Regions from separate parts of the Klebsiella oxytoca genome, predicted to be linked through region 1. Evidence: predicted binding sites of a transcription regulator. Region 1 holds the regulator's gene; each other region holds the start of a gene.

Region 1 (7,058 bases):
ATCAGAACCTTAAAACAGCGTAGACGCTTTTTTGGCTTTGTGAGAAATCTCACGGATAATCCGTGAGGCTGCTATCCGACGTAGAACAGAGGAAGGGAGATAACCCTTGCCGAAAGGCCTTCCATGGGGAAACGGGATGCATCCTGCTCCCGTTAAAATCAACTAATCCTTCTAATTATGTGATGCGGGATCCAGTATAGGCCGCTAAAAACAGGCTTTCAATAAAAATATCTTAGCAAGCTAATTACTGGATCTTAACACCAATGCGTAGTTTACCTTATGCGTGTGACGATTCTGTTGTCACCGAACCTGCCCGATACTGCATGCGGTAGCCAATTCCGGCCAGCACAATGGAGACAAGCATCGCGCTGGTGGTGGTTTGCAGCGGAGTGGCAATCAGCGCGGAAACCACCAGACTGGTGAGGAAGCACAGGCCGAGCTGTAAGGTATTTTGTAACGCTGCGGCGCGGCCGGTTGCCTGTGGGAACGGCTTCAGCGCCTGGGCGACGACGATAGGATAAATACCGCCATTCACGGTTGCCATTGCGCAGAACGGAATCATTAAGCCAACGAGCGATGCATTCTCCTGCAGACCAACCAGCCAGGTGGCGGCTACGCTGATGGCGAAAATCACCAGTAGCCAGGGAAGAATTTGCTGTCCCTGCCATTTTTGCAGCGCCGCGCGGCAACCATAACCGCCCACCAGAAACGCGATAGTTTGCGGCACGTAGCTCAGGCCGATAACGGTAGGACCATAGCCCATCTCATGCAGAATAAACGGCGAGCCGGTCAGCCATGCAAAAAAGCTGGCGGAGCAGGCGGCGTATATCAGGACGTTACCGCTATATTCGCGCGAACGCAGCAGCGTAAAGAACGTCAGCTTTTGCTGCACGTCAGCAATCGGCTTATTTGCCGGTTTCAGTCGCAGCGCGGGCAGCATCAGCAGCAGAGTAATGGCGAACAGAACGGCAAAAATAGCCTGCCATTCGAAGTGGACCAGCAGCCAGCTGCCGAGCAGCGGCGCCAGCGCCGGGGATAAACCTACCAGCGGCATAATGGCGGCGAAAATTCGGTTGGTTTTTTGCGCAGGATAATAATCGGTTACCATCGCCTGCCAGGTCACCGCGGCGGCACAAACCCCCAGGGCCTGAATAAAACGCAGCGCCAGCATCAGCGTGGCATCGCGAACCCATAGCATCCCCAGACAGCCAATAGCGAATATGGCCAGGCCGCTCAACAGCACCGGTTTACGACCATAACGATCGGAGAGCGGTCCCCAGAAAAGCTGCCCAAGCGCAAAGCCCGCAAGGAATAAGCTCAGGCTGGCGCTGATGGAGGCGGCGGAAGTATTCAGATCCTGCTGCATGGCGGCGAATGCCGGTAAATACATATCGGTTGCCAGAAAGCCCAGCACGCTCAATCCGGCCAGCCAGACTAAAAATCCTTTTCGAGGTTGTTGCATAATCTTCTCTTTTTAGTGATGCAGGTACGATGGCGCAGAGTGTAGGGAGTGCATAACGTCTTGTGAAACGCTAATATTTGTCAGGTGAATTCAAAAATTTTGCAGGCAGAAAATGTGGTCTGAATACTCTCTTGAAGTTGTCGATGCTGTCGCCCGCAACGGCAGCTTTAGCGCCGCCGCGCAGGAGCTGCACCGCGTCCCCTCGGCGGTCAGCTATACCGTACGCCAGCTGGAGGAGTGGCTGGCGGTACCGCTATTTGAACGTCGCCACCGGGATGTGGAATTAACGCCTGCCGGGGTCTGGTTTTTACAAGAGGGGCGCTCTGTTATCAAAAAAATGCAGATCACCCGCCAGCAGTGCCAGCAGATAGCTAACGGCTGGCGCGGGCAGCTCTCTATCGCGGTGGATAACATCGTCAAGCCCACGCGTATGCGCCAGATGATCGTTGATTTCTATCGTCATTTTGATGACGTAGAACTGATCGTTTTTCAGGAGGTGTTTAACGGCGTCTGGGATGCGTTGGCCGACGGGCGCGTGGAGTTAGCCATCGGCGCGACGCGCTCAATTCCGGTCGGTGGACGCTATGCCTTTCGCGATATGGGGATGCTGAGCTGGGACTGCGTTGTCGCGAGCCACCATCCTCTGGCAAAAATGGCCGGGCCACTGAGCGATGATCTGTTGCGCAACTGGCCGTCGTTGGTGAGAGAGGATACTTCACGCTCGCTGCCGAAGCGAACCACCTGGCTGTTGGATAACCAGAAGAGGGTGGTTGTGCCGGACTGGGATGCCTCCGAGACCTGCCTCTCCGCCGGACTGTGCATCGGAATGGTGCCCGGGCATTTAGCGCGTCCGTGGCTTGATAGCGGCGAATGGACGGCTCTGGAACTGGAAAATCCTTTCCCGGATGCCGCGTGCTGCCTGACGTGGCAGCAAAGCGATGCCTCTCCGGCTCTATTATGGTTGCTGGATTATCTTGGTGATAGCGAAACGTTAAATCGGGAGTGGCTGCGGGCGCCGGAATAACCGGCGCCGCGGGAAGGACTAACGGCGGTAATCAACAAACGGACCATCGGCCACAGAACGGCGCTCGACCAGACGCGGATGAACCTCAATCGACTGAGAAACTTCACGCTTATTGACGATTCTGTCCAGCAGCATATTGAAGGCCGCTTCGCCCAGAGAGTCTTTAGGCTGATGGATAGTGGTCAGCGCCGGGCTGAAGTAGCGGGCGTTGCGCACGTTATCATACCCGATCAGCGAAATATCCTGCGGTACGCGCAGACCCATTTCATCCGCCGCGCAGATTGCGCCCATCGCCATGATATCCCCGCCGCAGAAAATTGCCGTAGGGCGATGATGCTGGCTGAGAATTTGCTGCATGGCGCGGTAGCCGGATTCCGGTTCAAAATCACCCTGTACAATCCAGTGCTCCGGGATCTTAATCTGCGCTTCTTCCATCGCTTTCATAAAGCCGGCCAGTCGACCTGCGCCGGTATTACGTTCCAGAGGTCCAGGAATGGCGCCGATCTCGCGATGTCCGCGCTCAACAAGGTAGCGACCGGCGATATAGCCGCCTTCAAAGGCGTTATCAATCACCGCATCGGTAAAGTCGGCTTTCGCTTCGCCCCAGTCCATGACGACCATCGGAATGTGGCGATACTCTTCCAGCATGCTTAACACCGATTCCGGGTACTCGGAACACATCACCAGCAGGCCATCTACGCGTTTTTGCGCCATCATTGAAAGGTAAGCGCGCTGTTTCTCCGGATCGTTCCAGGCATTGCCAAGAATCAGGGTATAACCCTTCTGAAAGCAGCTTTTCTCAACGGATTCAATTATTTCAGCAAAATAGGCCGCTTCGCTGCTGGTCGCCAGCAGGCCAATAGATTTGGTGTGATTCACCTTCAGGCTGCGGGCGACGGCGCTGGGGGAGTAATGCAGCTCTTTGATTGCCGCCCATACCGCATTGCGCGTCTCTTCCGCAACGAATCGGGTTTTGTTAATCACATGTGACACTGTTGTAGTGGAAACGTTTGCGCGTTTCGCTACATCTTTAATAGTTGCCATTACTTCTCACTCCAGACCTTGACCTGAACGTCTGTTTATCGGTACGTAAACGTTTGCCTGTACACACCCTGACGCCAAAATTATTCATGGCATCACGTCGGGAAAACGACACAGAACGACAGGAAGGGGTCAATGGCCGATACGCTTTCAAATTAGCGTGGGATTTTGTCCGATCTTGGGGCAAAGGGGAAGAGCAAAAATGTGCATCACCCTAAATCCAGGAAGATTTTTACGCTAATCTGTGTAAAAATGAGCAAGCTCACTTTTCATGTGGGGATAATCAGGGGGAAAAATTGATGGATACAGATTTAAAGTTTTCGCTGACAACAACGATTATTGTTCTGGGTTTGATTGTCGCTTCAGGTTTGGTCGCCGTACTGCACTAATTTCACAATAAGGGAGAGGTCGCTCTCCCTTTTTCATTGCGCATTATTATCAATTTCGCAAAAATCTTTTGCCATTTCGTTTACTTTTGTTTTTCTGTGATTGATGTCATGCTTTTGACTTCTGATGAGATGCCGTCGCGAAAGGCGGCCTGATGGAGTTCTTGCATGAAAATCAATTTTCCCCTGCTCGCGCTGGCGGTCGGTGCTTTTGGCATCGGTACGACCGAGTTCTCCCCGATGGGGTTATTACCGGTTATCGCAAAAGGCGTGGATGTTTCAATTCCGGCCGCGGGAATGCTGATCAGCGCCTATGCAATCGGTGTCATGGTTGGCGCGCCGCTGATGACTCTGCTGCTCTCCCACCGCGCCCGCAGAAATGCGCTGATCTTTTTGATGGCGATTTTTACTCTCGGCAATGTGCTCTCTTCAATCGCACCTGATTACACCACGCTACTGCTGTCGCGTATCATTACCAGCCTTAATCACGGCGCATTCTTCGGCTTAGGATCGGTGGTTGCGGCAAGCGTGGTGCCAAAACATAAGCAGGCCAGCGCCGTGGCAACGATGTTTATGGGGCTGACCATTGCTAATATCGGCGGCGTTCCCGCAGCGACCTGGCTTGGCGAAACTATCGGCTGGCGCATGTCGTTTCTCGCAACCGCGGGGCTGGGCGTAGTGGCAATGATCGGCCTTTGGTTCTCTTTACCGAAGGGCAGCGCCGGCGAGCGCCCGAACGTGAAACAGGAGCTGTCGGTGCTGATGCGCCCGCAGGTACTGTCGGCGCTGCTGACGACCGTGCTGGGGGCAGGGGCGATGTTCACGCTGTATACCTACATTTCCCCCGTACTGCATACAATCACTCATGCCTCGCCGCTGTTTGTTACCGCGATGCTGGTGCTGATTGGCGTAGGCTTCTCGCTGGGTAACTACCTTGGCGGCAAGTTTGCCGACCGTTCCGTTTCCGGCACGCTGAAGGGCTTTCTTCTGCTTTTGATGGTTATCATGCTGGCGATACCGCTGTTAGCTCAGTCACAGGCGGGCGCGGCCATCAGCATGGTTGTGTGGGGCGCGGCGACCTTTGCGGTAGTTCCGCCTTTGCAGATGCGCGTGATGCGCGTCGCTCATGAAGCGCCGGGGCTCTCATCTTCGGTGAATATCGGCGCTTTCAATCTTGGGAACGCGCTGGGCGCGGCAGCGGGAGGAGCGGTAATTTCCGGAGGACTGGGATATGCGTTTGTGCCGGTGATGGGGGCGATAATTGCCGGCGTGGCGCTGCTGCTGGTGTTGTTCAGCGGCCGGTCGCAGCCGAAAGAGGCGTTCGCCAATCAATAATATTCTAAGGTGAGAAAAATAACCGCAGAAGCAGCAATGCCTCTGCGGTTCGCTTTTATGCTGCCAGATTAGCCGCCACAAACTTCCAGTTTACCAGCGCCCAGAAGTGCTCCAGATAGTTTGGACGAGCGTTGCGGTAGTCGATGTAGTAGGCATGCTCCCAGACATCCACGGTCAGCAGCGGAGTAGCGTCGCTGGTCAGCGGCGTGCCCGCGTTGCTGGTGGAGACAATCGCCAGGCTGCCATCGGCATTTTTCACCAGCCAGGTCCAGCCAGCGCCGAAGTTTTTTGCTGCCGCATCGGTAAATTTGGCTTTGAAATCAGCAAAGCTGCCGAAGGATTTAGCGATAGCTGCCGCCAGTTCACCTTGCGGCTCGCCGCCCGCGTTTGGCGCGAGGCAGTTCCAGTAGAAAGTGTGGTTCCAGACCTGTGCGGCGTTATTGAAGATACCACCGTCAGAGGAACGCACGATCTCTTCTAAGGTTTTACCTTCAAACGCGGTGCCTTTGATCAGGTTATTCAGGTTGGTGACATATGCCTGGTGGTGTTTACCGTAATGGTATTCCAGGGTTTCTGCGGAAATGTGCGGCGCCAGGGCGTCTTTTGCATATGGTAATGCAGGTAATTCGAACGACATTGCTACTCTCCTTTTTATCGTTATACCCGTCATATTTCCTGCTGCATCCTGGTCGGCTGTCTGCGCTTATCCGGTCTACCGGTTGGGCGTGCAGGCGCCGTTCCAGGCGCAAGAGCGCCTTGTGATGCGGCGGAATGATTTTGGGCATAGTACGCGCAATAACCCTGTATTGCGCAAGGTAATAGTAGCAAATTAAAAGATGTGGTAAAAGAGAGAGTTACCCTGTCGCCAAAGCAACAGGGCGCGATTAGCGAATGGTTTTCGGCGTCATGACCCGGCGCGCGCCGACGTAGTGGCGAACCCAGTAGTCTTCACTTAAGGAAGTTATCTGAATATCGCGGCCGGTGCGCGGCGACTGGATAAACTTGCCGTTGCCGACATAGACGCCAACGTGATCGGCGGTACCGCGGCCGCGGGTACGGAAGAAGACCAAATCACCGCTTTGCAGTTCGCCGCGATCGACAGGACGGGCGTCGCGCAGGTGATACATCTCATTCGCCGTGCGCGGAATACGAATTTTGACCAGATCTTTATAGGCGTAATAAACCAGACCGCTGCAATCGAAGCCGGTGCGCGGGGAGGTGCCACCCCAGCGATAAGGCTTGCCAATCTGATCCATCAGCTTCGACATGGCGGTCGTTTGCGCTTTTTGTACCCTGGCCTTATGCGCATCGGCGATGGTCAGCAGAGGTTCGTCGACAACAGGTTTGCAGCGGGTTTTATAGCCTTTACGCACCACGCACTTTTTCTGCACGCTCGCCGTTGCCATCCTGCTTTCCGCTATCGACTTTGTCGAGCTGGCGCACAGCTTTTTATAGCCCTTACGCAGGACGCATTTTTTGGCGGCGCTGGCGGTCTGGCGTGACGCGGTTAATTTAGTGCGGCTGGAGGTCGACGTTTTCTTGCTGGCGGTTTTGGCGGTGGTTTTGCTTTTGGAACTGACTGCTTTTTTCTTCCGCTCTGCGGTAGTGCCCTTAGCTGGATGCGCTTTAGGCTTAGAAGAAGCGTGCGTATGCCCTGTAGCATGCGCTAATGGCGGAAGTGAAATAGTTGTAAAAAGTAATGCACAGAGCGAAATCGCAATTTTGTTAAGACGCGCCACTGAGCAATCCCCTGATTAAATTACAGACATATACCTATGCCTGACGATGATTGACAAAACGCATCGATTCT
Region 2 (7,058 bases), 880 kb from region 1:
GCGCTGATTATGCGGCATGTAGTTTGCCATTATGCGATGGATATGCTGCGTGCGCTGCATATAGCGGATAGCTGAAGTCAGCGCTTCAAACATCAGCCCCTGACCTTGCCATTTCTCACCGATGGAATAGCCGAGGTAGCAGGCATGAAACGACCCGCGCACTACATTCGAAAAATTCGCCACGCCGATAATCTCTTTTTCTTCCGGATCGAGCAGCGCAAAATAAAATGCTGAACCCTGTTTATGGAATTCTGAAATCATCGATAAACGCGCCTGCCAGCCGGAAGGATAACAGTGGCTGTCATCGCGTACCGGCTCCCAGGGTTTTAAGAACCCTTTATTCTCCGCGTAATAATCGGCCAGACGCCAGGCGTCACGATCGTGCACCAGCCGTACCACCAGCCGGTCCGTCGTCAAACGCACCTTCGGTACGTTACTGCGATAGCCAAACATTCCCCTCTCCTGTTCCCCTGACGCAATACTTGCTGACTTAACTATACCTGTCCTGCACGCTGGTGTGAAAACAGCAACATACCATTTTCTGCACCATCTCTGCTTTTCGATGAATAGCCTCTATCGTTCTTGCATTTTGATAAAAAAATATTGTCGCCAGTTAGCTGGGAAAATAGCCATTAACCCCGCAGAATGTCAGAGCTTATCCTTATTTTTTCCCGGGAGGGGAAATGTCCCGCGTCTCGCAGGCAAGGAGCCTGGGTAAATATTTCCTGTTAGTCGATAACATGCTGGTCGTGCTCGGCTTTTTCGTCGTCTTCCCGCTCATCTCAATTCGCTTTGTCGATCAGATGGGATGGGCTGCTCTGATGGTCGGGATCGCACTCGGCCTGCGTCAACTTGTGCAGCAGGGACTGGGAATATTTGGCGGTGCGATTGCCGACCGTTTTGGGGCCAAACCGATGATCGTTATCGGTATGCTGATGCGCGCGGCGGGTTTCGCAGCGATGGCCGTAGCCCATGAGCCATGGGTTCTGTGGCTCTCCTGCATTCTTTCGGGTCTCGGCGGTACGCTGTTCGATCCGCCGCGGGCGGCGCTGGTCGTCAAGCTGGTACGCCCGCATCAGCGTGGACGTTTCTTTTCTATCCTGATGATGCAAGACAGCGCAGGGGCCGTGATCGGCGCGCTGCTGGGCAGCTGGCTTCTGCAATATGATTTTCGTCTGGTTTGTAGCGCGGGAGCCGTCCTGTTTATCGCCTGTGCGGCATTCAACGCCTGGTATCTTCCGGCATGGAAGCTGTCAACGGTAAAAACGCCGGTCCGCGAGGGGCTGGGACGCGTGCTGCGTGATAAACGCTTTGTCACCTACGTTTTGACATTGACCGGATATTACATGTTAGCGGTACAGGTAATGTTAATGCTGCCGATCATGGTTAACGATATTGCGGGTTCTCCGACTGCGGTAAAATGGATGTATGCCATTGAAGCAGCCATTTCGTTAACGCTGCTGTATCCGATTGCTCGCTGGAGCGAAAAACGCTTTCGTCTTGAGCATCGCCTGATGGCCGGGCTGTTGATCATGACCCTGGCGATGATGCCGATTGGCCTTAGCAGCAACCTTCAACAGCTGTTTACGCTGATCTGCGTATTTTATATTGGCTCAATCATCGCCGAGCCCGCGCGTGAAACGCTGGGGGCCTCGCTGGCAGATGCCAGAGCGCGCGGAAGCTATATGGGCTTTAGCCGCCTGGGGCTCGCCTTTGGCGGCGCTTTCGGCTACGCAGGCGGCGGCTGGTTGTTCGATGCGGGTAAAGCCGCGGGTCAACCGGAGCTACCATGGCTCATGCTCGGGGTTATCGGACTGGCAACGTTTATTGCCCTGTGGTGGCAGTTTAGCCCGAAACGTTCGGCTTCCGGCATGCTGGAGCCGCGCACCTGATTTGCCGGCCCCCGGTTTCTCCTCCATACTGAATTGAGGATGTTCAGCAAATATGGAGGAGAAACGTGAAATTATATATCTACGATCACTGCCCGTTCTGCCTGAAAGCCCGCATGATTTTCGGCCTGAAAAATATCCCCGTCGAAACGATCGCGCTCCTGGAGGATGATGACTCAACCCCCACCAGAATGATCGGTCAGAAAATGGTGCCAATCCTGCAAAAAGACGATAGCCGTTACATGCCGGAAAGCATGGATATCGTGCATTATGTCGATAAACTTGATGGCAAACCGCTGCTTACCGGACCGCGTAACCCAGCTATTGAAACCTGGCTGCGCAAGGTCAACGGCTACGCTAACCGTCTGTTGATGCCGCGTTTTGCCAAATCTGCATTTGATGAATTTTCGACGCCAGAGGCGCGCGCTTATTTTGTAAAGAATAAAGAGGCGGCTATCGGCAGCTTTGCCGATCATCTCGCGCACTCACCCGGTCTGATTAAGAATATCAGCGACGATCTGCGAGCGTTGGATAAACTGGTCGTCCAGCCAAATGCCGTCAACGGAGAACTGTCTGAAGATGATATTCATCTCTTCCCTCTGTTAAGGAATCTGACGCTGGTGGCAGGGGTAAACTGGCCGAGCCGCGTGGCCGCCTACCGTGACAATATGGCCAAACAGACGCAGATCAACTTACTCTCCTCTATGGCTATTTAAGCCCAGGGCAGCGAAAGGATGGCCCCTTCGCTGCCATACGCTTCTTTTTCAGTCTTTTCCGCTAGCACCTACAGCGCTAGCGGGCCATGCTGCTTTGTGTCAGGATGAACCTACGGCATGACATTAAGGAATCCAATGAAAAAGATGTTTATTGCGGCCGCGCTTATCGTTAGCGGCCTGCTGAGCGGCTGTAACCAGCTTACGCAATATTCCGTGAGTGAGCAGGAGATCAACCAGGCGCTACAGAAACGTAACCACTTCGCCAAGGATATTGGCCTGCCCGGCGTTGCGGATGCCCATATTGAACTGAAGAACCTGACCAGCGCCATTGGTCGTGAAGAGCCGAACAAAGTGACATTGAGCGGCGTGGCTAATTTAGATCTGAATTCACTGTTCGGGAACCAGAAAGCGACCATTGACCTTAAGCTCAAAGCGCTACCGGTTTTCAACAAAGACAAAGGGGCCATCTTCCTGCAGGAGATGGAAGTGGTCGATGCGAAAGTTCAGCCTGAAAAACTACAGTCCGTTGTACAAACGCTGATCCCTTATCTGAATCAATCTCTGCGTAGCTACTTCAATCAACAGCCTGCGTATGTGCTGCGCGAAGATGCCAGCGCGGGTGAAGCACTGGCGAAAAAGTATGCTAAAGGTATTGAAGTGAAACCGGGAGAGATCGTCATCCCCTTCACTAACTAATCGTCCGGGCGCTGAAGCGCCCGTTTTTTTACGGAAGTTGATGCAAAGGAAAACGTTTACGCTTATCCTTAGTGCCCGGCAAAAACAGCCCTGATGACTGACACTATTAGCCGGAGCCTTCCATGACAGCACAATCCCAGGTATTGAAAATTCGCCGCCCTGACGACTGGCATATCCATCTGCGCGATGACGATATGCTAAAAACCGTCGTGCCTTATACCAGTGAGTTTTATGGCCGGGCGATCGTGATGCCGAATCTGGTACCGCCTGTCACGACCGTCGACGCCGCCATTGCCTATCGCCAGCGTATTATCGAGGCTATCCCTGCAGAGCATGATTTTACGCCGCTAATGACCTGCTATCTTACCGATACGCTCGACCCGGCAGAGCTTGAGCGCGGATTTAGCGAGGGCGTATTCACCGCGGCCAAACTCTACCCGGCTAATGCAACGACAAACTCCAGCCACGGCGTCACCAGCACTGATGCGATCATGCCGGTACTTGAACGTATGGAAAAGCTGGGTATGCCGCTACTGGTTCACGGTGAAGTCACTCATCCGGATATCGATATTTTTGACCGCGAAGCACGGTTTATCGAAACGGTGATGGAACCGCTCCGCCAGCGTCTGCCTGGACTGAAGGTCGTCTTTGAACATATCACCACCAAAGATGCCGCTGAATACGTGCGCGAAGGCAACCAACTCCTGGCGGCCACCATCACCCCGCAACATCTGATGTTTAACCGCAATCATATGCTGGTCGGCGGCGTGCGCCCTCACCTTTATTGCCTGCCAATTCTGAAACGTAATGTTCATCAGCAGGCACTGCGTGAACTGGTTGCCAGCGGTTTTGATCGCGTTTTCCTCGGCACTGATTCCGCCCCGCATGCCCGCCATCGTAAAGAAGCCAGCTGCGGGTGCGCAGGCTGTTTTAACGCGCCAACCGCGCTGGGCAGCTACGCCACGGTGTTTGAAGAGATGAACGCCCTGCAACACTTTGAAGCCTTCTGCTCATTTAACGGCCCTCGTTTCTATGGTCTGGAAGTCAACGATGGCTACGTTGAGCTGGTGCGTGAAGAGAGCCTGGTGGCAGAGAGTATCCCTCTGCCCGGTGACGAGCTGGTGCCGTTCCTCGCCGGAGAAACCGTGCGCTGGACAATGAAAAAATAATTAGTCCCCCCTGTTGTAAACACCTATGCGTTACTGTATAAATAAACAGTAAATTACACAGGGGGCAATTATGCGTATTGAAGTCTCTATCGCCAAATCAACAGCCTTACCCAACGGCGCCTTAGATGCGCTGAACAATGAACTCTCTCGCCGTATCGAACAGCAGTTTCCTTCCACGACAAGTCAGGTAACGGTTCGATACGCGGCTAATAACAATCTGTCGGTGATCGGCGGCCTGAAAGAAGACAAAGACCGGATTAGCGAAATCCTGCAAGAAACGTGGGAAAGCGCTGACGACTGGTTTGTCCGCGACTAGTCAATTAAATTTGCTCCCTCATTGTGCTATTTTTTGCCGGGTCGCCCCGGCTTTTTTATTTTTCAGAGTCAGACTGCCCCCTATTGCTTTTACTTAGCGCCTTCATAAATAACATATATTCGACCCTGGTTTGCGTAAAAAAACGACAATCAGAAGCCTATGTATCTCTATTTCATTAAATTTCTCGAGTTTATTCTTGACTACTGATATAATTAACTTGCTTCAGAAAACATGCATTAAACCTCGAGAACTGTTGTCTTTTAACATACGAATAAGGGGTTATGATGGAAAAGAATAATGAAGTCATCCAGACCCATCCCCTCGTTGGATGGGACATCAGCACCGTTGATAGTTACGATGCGCTGATGTTGCGCTTACACTACCAAAACCCCGCTCAAGAAAGCAGTAGAGACGCAGAGATTGGCCAGACGCTATGGCTAACAACGGACGTCGCGCGTCAGTTTATTTCTATTCTGGAAGCAGGTATTGCGAAGATTGAATCTGGCGAATACCAGGAAAATGAGTATCGAAGGCATTAAGCGTTAGTAAAAATGTCGACATATTCACTTAACAGGCACCTTCGGGTGCCTGAATTATTTTCGGACTTGTGTAGCAGAAGGTTGTTAATTACCCTGCTAACAACGCAATAACCTGGAACTCACCATGCAATACGATCTTATCATTATTGGTAGCGGCTCGGTTGGCGCTGCTGCAGGCTATTATGCGCGGCAGGCGGGGCTTAACGTACTGATGATTGATGCCCATCAACCTCCTCATCAGGAAGGCAGTCATCACGGAAAGACGCGACTCATTCGCCACGCCTACGGTGAAGGCGAAAGATATGTCCCTCTACTACTGCGCGCGCAAAAGCTGTGGGATGAGCTTGCCGCCGCCAGCGGTGAGACCGTTTTTGAATGTACAGGGGTTATCAACCTCGGGCCTGCCGATTCCGAATTCCTGCGCAATGTTGCCAGCAGCGCACACAAGTTCCAGCTCAATGTTGAAGAAATGGACGCACAGGGGGTAATGTCCCGCTGGCCGGAAATTCGCGTACCTGATGATTATCGGGCGATATTTGAGCCTGGGTCCGGGATACTGCGCAGCGAGCTGGCCGTTGAAACATGGATTCGTCTTGCCCGTGAAGCGGGAGCCGCACAGCTGTTCAACTGCCCGGTTACCGCCATTCAGCACCAGCCGGACGGCGTCACGGTGGAGACGCTCGATGGTGAGTACCACGGCAAAAAACTCCTGGTCAGCGCCGGAACCTGGGTAACGCGCCTGCTGCCCGATCTCCCTGTCCAGCCTGTGCGTAAAGTCTTCGCCTGGTTTCAGGCGGATGGCCGTTACAGCAGTAAAAACAACTTCCCGGCGTTTACCGGCGAGTTACCGAATGGCGATCATTTTTACGGTTTTCCCGCAGAAGATAATGAATTAAAAATCGGCAAGCATAACGGTGGGCAACCTATTTCCGCGCCAGAAGAGCGAAAACCCTTTGGCTCAGTGGCAACAGACGGCTCGGAGTCTTTTACCTTCCTGCGTAACGTGTTGCCCGGTATTGGTGGCTGTCTGTATGGCGCATCCTGTACCTATGACAATACCGCCGATGAGGACTTTATTATTGATACATTACCTGGCAAACCCAATACGCTTTTGATAACGGGCCTGAGCGGACACGGCTTTAAATTCGCGCCGGTATTAGGCGAACTGGCCACGCAATTCGCGCTTGAAGAACCGTTTGAGTTCGATCTTTCGCCCTTTTCCCTGACGCGATTCAATTAATAACTATCAGCTTCAGGCAGTGAAAACAGCACAAAAAATAACGGCCTCGCTTGAGGCCGTAAATAACTGAGAGAGCTTATGCGTCGCCTGTTCGAATTACTGATCGATAATATCCGCGAACATTTTATGATTTACCTCGCACTCTGGCTGCTGCTGGCCTGTATAGACCTTATCTGGCTATGGTTTTTCTGAAGGTTCTGGGTCCGGAATGCCCAGCTTAGTATTCAGACGACCGCGCGATTTATTAAAGATCTTATTCCCATTTTCACGTCCGGCACGCAGTTTTCGCTGCTCTTCTTCCGGCAGCTTATGCTCTTCCATACAGGCTTCGCTACAGCAGCCAGCGAATTTCTCCGCGCAGGCCGGACACTGAATAAACAGCAGATGGCAGCCATCGTTCAGGCAATTTGTGTGGCTATCGCAGGGAGCGCCGCACTGATGACAATGCGCGATGACATCATCTGAAATACGCTCACCCATACGTTCATCGAAG
Region 3 (7,058 bases), 2.0 Mb from region 1:
TGAATACCGGCGAGGATAACCACCAGCGATGCCAGTTTGAGCAGAATATGCATGCCCGTTTTATCGGGCTGAGGGGTTGTCATTCACTCTTCCTTTCTATGATTTTGATTAAGTGTAGCGGCTGGCTTGTTTCCGAGAATCCTAATCTGGCTGCTGATTTATAACGCGTGGCATGATAGAAACGAAACACTGTTGTAAAAATCTGGTGGAACCCGATGCCTGAAAACGTCGCCGAACCGGCGCTCAATGGATTGCGCCTCAATCTGCGGATTGTCTCTGTCGTTATTTTTAACTTTGCCAGCTACCTGACCATTGGCCTGCCGCTGGCGGTGCTGCCCGGCTATGTTCATGATGTGATGGGGTTTAGCGCTTTCTGGGCCGGGCTGGTGATTAGCCTTCAGTATTTCGCGACATTGCTGAGCCGGCCTCACGCCGGGCGCTACGCAGACCTGCTGGGGCCGAAAAAAATTGTCGTATTCGGTCTGTGCGGCTGTTTTCTGAGCGGGCTGTGCTATCTGCTGGCGGCGTTCAGCGACGGCTGGCCCGTTGTTAGCCTCGCGCTGTTGTGTCTTGGGCGCGTTATTCTCGGCATCGGGCAGAGCTTTGCGGGAACCGGCTCCACGCTATGGGGCGTCGGGGTGGTCGGGTCGCTGCATATCGGGCGGGTTATTTCCTGGAACGGGATTGTGACCTACGGGGCGATGGCAATGGGCGCACCGCTTGGCGTGCTCTGTTATTCGCTGATTGGCCTGCACGGGCTGGCGTTGACGATTATGGCAGTGGCGCTGGTGGCCGTGCTGTGTGCATTGCCGAGAGCGGCGGTGAAAGCGGGCAAGGGAAAAGCGATGTCGTTTCGCGCGGTGCTGGGGCGCGTCTGGCTCTACGGAATGGCTCTGGCGCTGGCATCTGCTGGTTTTGGCGTGATCGCCACCTTTATCACCCTGTTTTATGAAGCCAAAGGCTGGGACGGTGCGGCCTTCGCCCTGACGTTGTTTAGCTGCGCCTTCGTCGGCACTCGCCTGCTGTTTCCCAACGGAATCAACCGTCTCGGCGGGTTGAACGTAGCGATGATCTGTTTTGTCGTCGAGATTATCGGGCTGCTGTTAGTCGGATTCGCGCACACGCCGCTGATGGCGAAAATCGGTACTTTCTTTGCCGGAGCTGGTTTTTCGTTAGTTTTCCCGGCGCTTGGCGTGGTGGCGGTGAAGGCCGTGCCGCAGCAAAATCAGGGGTCTGCGCTGGCAACCTATACGGTCTTTATGGACCTCTCCCTGGGAGTAACCGGTCCGCTTGCCGGGCTGCTGATGGCGTGGACGGGCATTTCTTCGATCTATCTGGCGACGGCGGGGCTGGTTGCGATAGCGCTGCTGCTGGGGTGGCGGTTAAAAAAACGGCCCCCGGTCAGTGAACCGAAGGCCGCTGCGTCAGGCCAGTAGTTACTGGATGACGAGGGTGTTAATAATATTTTCCGCTTCGGTCTGCGCCTTCTGCTGGTTGTCTGCTGGCAGCGTGATTTGCAGCGTCAGCAGTTTGTCATCAACCTTACCGAGAATCACCGAAGACCAGGCGGTCTGGCCTTTGGCGGAGATGATGGTGTCCAGCTGCTGCAGAGTATGACCTTTAACCTCAATGGATTTGTTGCTCACAACCTGCAGCTGCGGGTCGCGGCTGCGCTGCTGCTCTTCCAGACGCTGAGTCATGACGGCCAGATCTTCATTAGTGCTGTCGCCGACAATCACGATTACCGCTTTCTGCCCGGTGGCATCAGAATAGACGTGCATATTGTTGGCCTGGGTGCCCAGCTTGCCGCTCTGATCGGTCATACCGGCAGGCAAGGAGAAGCTCAGTTTGCCGTCCAGCAGATTAACAGGTTGCCCGCTGGCGTTGCTTTCTGCAGCAGCCCCGGCAGTCGGCGTTTTTGTGTCGCTGTTATCACAGGCCGCAAGCCCCATAACCAGCAGGCCAATACCGACATATTTAACCAAATTGCGCATTGACATCTTCCTTTCGATAAACGGCCATTAACGGCTCATTCGCTTATCTTATCACATCGTTTCGCCAGTACTCTTAACCTGGCTGGAATGCGGATAAATCAGATTTATCTGCCAGCTTTTTCAGCAGCATATTCAACAACATGCCATACATTGGCAGGAAAAATACAATGCTAATCAGCACTTTGAAGCAGTAATCAACGATGGCGATTTCGCCCCAGTGCGCCGCCATAAACGGATCCGGGCTGCGCCAGAAGGCGATAAAGAAGAAGGCCAGGGTATCGCTGACGTTGCCGAAAAGAGTGGACGCGGTGGGCGCCAGCCACCAGCGGCGGTTCTGACGCAGGCGATTAAAGACGTGGACGTCGAGGATTTGCCCCAGCGCGTAAGCCATAAAGCTGGCGGTGGCGATACGGGCGACAAACAGGTTAAAGCTGGCTAATGCGGCAAAACCCTGCCACTCGCCCATATAGAACAGCGCGGAAACCGCGTAGGAGATAAGCAGCGCCGGGACCATGACCGCAAAGATAATGCGTCGCGCCAGCGGAGCGCCGAAAATCCGCACCGTTAAATCGGTGGCGAGGAAAATAAACGGAAAGCTGAACGCGCCCCAGGTGGTATGAAAACCAAAAATGGAGATCGGTAGCTGTACCAGATAGTTACTGGAGGTAATGACCAGCAGATGGAAAAGCGATAGCCAGAACAGCGCTTTTTTACGCTGAAGAGAAGTAAACGGATTCATATTGTGACCTTTTTATGCCCGTCATACTTCAAGCTGCAGATGCGTTAACTTTCCTCGCTGATCCCAGTCACTTACTTAGGTAAGCTCCTGGGAATTCATTGCGTCGTCGCCTTTCTGCAACTCGAACCATTTAGGGCCAGAGAGTTGGGGTGAGGGAACCCAATAAAAACGGCTGCATGATACTGCGTTGGGGGAGTAATGCAATGGTTGTTTTTCGCGCAAACGTTAACCTGGCTTGCGTACTGGCAAACTGGGGGTAAACTAGGGCCGTTTTGTTAATGTGAGATGAAAATGAGCGAACTTTTCTCCAGCCCTGACCATACGCTTGATGCGCAGGGGCTTCGTTGCCCGGAACCGGTAATGATGGTGCGCAAGACCGTGCGTACGATGCCGGTGGGCGAAACGCTGCTAATCGTTGCCGACGATCCGGCGACCACCCGCGATATTCCCGGTTTCTGCCGCTTTATGGAGCATGAGCTGCTGGCGCAGGAAACCGAGGCGCTGCCGTACCGTTATCTGATTCGTAAAAGCCACTGATCTGCTTCAGGTTGCCCCGGAGGCGGTGCTGCGTACCTGTCCGGGCTATAAAAAACCAGACCGCACTAACCTGTAACCCGGGCAAAGAGCGCAGAATATTTCAGTCAGAGACATACCTGATTGCGGCACGATGCGTTCTTTATCCGGGCTTAGCTTTCCCAGGAAATGTCACGCAGGGTGCTGTTTTCATCAAAATCAAATACCAGCAACTGGTCGGAAAACTCTTCTGGCAGCCCATAATCCAGCGTCATGCTCAGAGTACCCGGCGCGGGAGCGGCCAGCCAAATCCCTACACCGCGCAGGATGAGGCTTTTGGCGCAGATGAGCCGGGTCGGCGTTGTAATATTTAACGTCTGCAATGTTTCTTCGTCATATTCCTGTACATATTCAAGAAAATCATCAATAAAGGCGTTTTCTCCCGCCTCCCGGACGAGCATGTTTTGGATCTGCTCTTCGCAGGTAGGGACGCTATCAAGCAACGCGATGATTTTCGCTGCTGGCGTTGCGGGCAGTACATCCTCAAATATATTCAGCCAGACATTCCGCTGTTTGCCGTTTACCGTCAGCATAACGATTTCCGCGAATCCATCATCTTCATCGATGTTGAGCGTTCCCCAGCGTGCCGTGTTTAACGTAATGGCCATTTTCTACATGTTCCTTATGTTCAAAGAGGCATTAGTTTAATGGATTTTTCACGCCGCTGGGGAGATCATTATTTTTTACGCAACAACCGCAACGCGTTGGCGGTGACCAGCACCGTTGCCCCGGTATCCGCCAGTACCGCCAGCCACAGGCCGGTCAGACCGAGCAGGGTGGTGACCAGGAAAACTCCCTTCAGACCCAAAGCGATGGCGATATTCTGGCGGATATTGGCGTGGGTGGCGCGCGCCAGCGAAATCATCTGCGCCAGTCCGGTCAGGCGATTATGGGTCAGAGCCGCGTCGGCGGTCTCCAGGGCAACGTCGGTGCCGCTGCCCATGGCGATGCCGATGGTCGCCGCTTTCATTGCCGGCGCATCGTTGATACCGTCGCCGACCATCGCCAGCGGCGCCTGTGCGTTAAGCGCCATGACCGCCTGTACTTTATCCGCAGGTAGCAGCCCGGCGCGGAACTCCAGCCCCAGTTCGCTGGCGATGGCCGCCGCCGCGCGCGGGTTGTCGCCGGTAAGTATGACCCCCTGAACGCCTAACTGATGGAGCTCATCCACCGCCTGGCGAGCATCATCGCGCAGCGTATCGCGCAACGCCAGAATCCCCAGCAGGGTCTCATCGCGCATGACCAGTACAACCGTCTGTCCGGCGCTTTCCAGCTGCTGAATACGTTCATCGTACTGCGGAGCGCTATTTTTACCGGCGGCGCAAATCAGCACCCGGCGCCCTTCGACCTGCGCTTCAATACCGGAGCCGGCCAGCGCGCGCTGGTCTTGAGCCAACGGAATAACCAGCTCTCGCTGCTCTGCTTCCCGTACGACGGCCTGGGCTAACGGATGGCTGGAGCCTTGTTCCACGGCAGCCGCCAGCGCCAGCAGCTCGTTTTCATTGATGTCTGCGGTCGAAATAACGGTGGTGACGCGCGGCTGGCCGATAGTGAGAGTACCGGTTTTATCAAACGCCACCTGGCGCACGCGGCCTAACTGCTCCAGCGCCGCTCCGCCTTTAATCAGCGCGCCGCGACGCGCCGCCACCGCCAGCCCGGAGGTAATCGCCGCCGGGGTAGAGATCACCAGCGCGCACGGACAGCCAATCAGCAGCAGCGTTAAGCCTTTATAGATCCACGGTAGCCAGGCGCCCGCAAACAGCAGCGGCGGAACAACAGCCACCAGCAGCGCAACGACCATAATTGCCGGGGTATAGATGCGGCTAAAGCGATCGATAAAACGCTCAATCGGCGCGCGGCGCTCTTCCGCTTCTTCAATCAGCTTAAGGATGCGATCGATAGCGCTGTCGCCGGGTTCGGAGATAACCGTTAGCTGTACCAGACGATCGACGCTGGTGGCGCCGGCCGCCACGCGTTCCCCGGCCTTACGCTCTACCGGTACGGATTCACCGGTTAACGCACTTTCATCAAAGCTGGCGAAGGGGGAGAGCAGCTGGCCATCGGCGGGCAGGCGGCCTCCGGCGGCGACTTCAATCACGTCGCCGGGGCGCAGGTCGCGCTGGGCTACGGTTTCACGCACGCCGTCGCGCACGCGGATTGCCGTGTCGGGTTTCAGCGCCATCAAGGCGCTGACGCCTTGCCGTGCGCGGCTGGCGGCCCAGCCCTCAAGACGTTCGCCGATTAAGAACAGCAGCAGCACCATCGCCGCTTCAGCGGTAGCGCCGATGAACAACGCGCCGATAGCCGCTACGCTCATCAGCGTTTCAATGGCGAACCAGCTGCCGCTTTTGATCAGACGTACTGCCTGGCGGGCGACCGGCCACAGGCCGACAAGAGTCGTCGCGATGAAGGCGATTTCGCCAAGAGGCGGATTGAGCTGCGTCAGCCCCCAGCTCAAGGCCATCATGACGACCAGGGTAATGAGCGACAGATTTTCGCGCAGCCACGAGGCTGACTCCTCTTGTCGGGGGGCGTTTTCATCGCGTAGCTGGTAACCCGCAGCGCGCACCGCGCTTTCAATTTGCGGGCGAACATCGCCATCGGCGTTAACCAGCAGCTTTTCGGTGGCAAACAGCACCTGAACCTGGCTGACTCCCGGCACCTGGCGGACGGCGGTTTCGACCTTGCGCGCGCAGGCCGCGCAATCCATACCTTCTACCAGCCAGCTATAGCGGGCGTGACGCAACGCTTCATTGTCAGCGGCGGTTTCGCTGCTGCAGGCGCGATCCGCACAGCAGCTTTCGGAAGGCTGCGCGGCTGGCGTGAATTTTAATGATGAGAATTGTGGGACTTTTTTATCCTGCGATTCTGGAGCCGACATAGGACCCTCCGGGTAATGATAATTTTCTCATTACCCGAAGGATACACTCTGGAGTCGACTCCAGAGTCAAGCGCTTAATTACAAATAAAGCGCGCGGACGATCAGGAAGTGACCGGCGAAGTAAAATGCCGTAGAGATTGCGGTATCGGCGCGGAAGCGGCGGCGGTAATGACTGACGAGCCAGACTGCGTTACCGAGCAGCAGGGAGGCTGCGCCAGCGAAGCCGGACAGTGCCGTATCCGTCGGACGGGCGAACCACAGCTCCCCGGCTAACCAGGCCATTACCAGCGTCATGGCGATAAAGGTAAACACCGGCATTCGCATCTCTTCCAGACGCGTCCAGATAATCGCCAGCAGCAGGGCGCCGAGGATCAACAGCACCAGCGGCAGCGGCCAGAAGAACGAGAGCGTTAGCTGGCTGGCAAACCAGATGGTGTAGAGCAGATGAGAGAGAAAAAATGCTCCCACGGCGTACATCACCCGTTGACGAGGCAACAGGGTCAGCGCGTCGCCAACCAGCGAGGCGCAAAGCCCCGCCAGCACCAGATAGCTGATGGCGTTAAACATTGGCGCTTGCCAGGCCAGCAGCAGAAGCAGGAGCAGCGTGACGGGTTTAAACACCCAGCAACGCCAGGCGGGCCCACGCCAGGATGCATCGATATAGAGAATTGCGGAGAAACAGACAGCAATAAACGACCAAAGCATAGTAAGTCCCTGTATCTGTTATCATTAAGTAAGTGTTTGTACTTACGGCACTGAGTCTCAGTGTAGTGGTTTGCAGAGGAAGATGACAATGATAATCAAGCCGCTGTACTCTTATTCCTGATAATTCCTGGGGACAAGGTCAATGAGTAAAGTTCCGCTGTTTTTT

What was found. Region 1 encodes PurR, which represses purine synthesis genes. Its sites were predicted from a motif close to CANGCAAACGTTTGCNTG; they were not measured.
Region 2: a site for PurR is predicted at 3,347-3,364, ahead of pyrC (dihydroorotase). Genes of this name have one in related genera too.
Region 3: a site for PurR is predicted at 2,949-2,966, ahead of tusA (sulfurtransferase TusA). Genes of this name have one in related genera too.

The regions. Positions count from the first base shown of each region.
Region 1 is NZ_CP046115.1:3,054,798-3,061,855, reverse strand. It holds gene punC (purine nucleoside transporter PunC) at 278-1,462, opposite strand; gene punR (DNA-binding transcriptional activator PunR) at 1,575-2,486, shown strand; gene purR (HTH-type transcriptional repressor PurR) at 2,505-3,530, opposite strand; gene GJ746_RS14225 (YnhF family membrane protein) at 3,827-3,916, shown strand; gene GJ746_RS14220 (MFS transporter) at 4,082-5,248, shown strand; gene sodB (superoxide dismutase [Fe]) at 5,304-5,885, opposite strand; gene GJ746_RS14210 (C40 family peptidase) at 6,133-6,987, opposite strand.
Region 2 is NZ_CP046115.1:2,178,307-2,185,364, reverse strand. It holds gene rimJ (ribosomal protein S5-alanine N-acetyltransferase) at 1-453, opposite strand, end outside; gene mdtH (multidrug efflux MFS transporter MdtH) at 684-1,892, shown strand; gene grxB (glutaredoxin 2) at 1,958-2,605, shown strand; gene GJ746_RS10035 (lipoprotein) at 2,741-3,301, shown strand; gene pyrC (dihydroorotase) at 3,424-4,470, shown strand; gene dinI (DNA damage-inducible protein I) at 4,541-4,786, shown strand; gene bssS (biofilm formation regulator BssS) at 5,071-5,325, shown strand; gene solA (N-methyl-L-tryptophan oxidase) at 5,450-6,565, shown strand; gene GJ746_RS10010 (YceO family protein) at 6,644-6,757, shown strand; gene GJ746_RS10005 (rhodanese-related sulfurtransferase) at 6,743-7,058, opposite strand, start outside.
Region 3 is NZ_CP046115.1:5,065,802-5,072,859, reverse strand. It holds gene GJ746_RS23765 (AI-2E family transporter) at 1-83, opposite strand, end outside; gene GJ746_RS23760 (MFS transporter) at 216-1,436, shown strand; gene GJ746_RS23755 (DcrB family lipoprotein) at 1,437-1,994, opposite strand; gene GJ746_RS23750 (7-cyano-7-deazaguanine/7-aminomethyl-7-deazaguanine transporter) at 2,068-2,733, opposite strand; gene tusA (sulfurtransferase TusA) at 3,025-3,270, shown strand; gene GJ746_RS23740 (DUF2004 domain-containing protein) at 3,420-3,914, opposite strand; gene zntA (Zn(II)/Cd(II)/Pb(II) translocating P-type ATPase ZntA) at 3,983-6,187, opposite strand; gene GJ746_RS23730 (lysoplasmalogenase) at 6,266-6,892, opposite strand; gene GJ746_RS23725 (DUF2500 domain-containing protein) at 7,035-7,058, shown strand, end outside.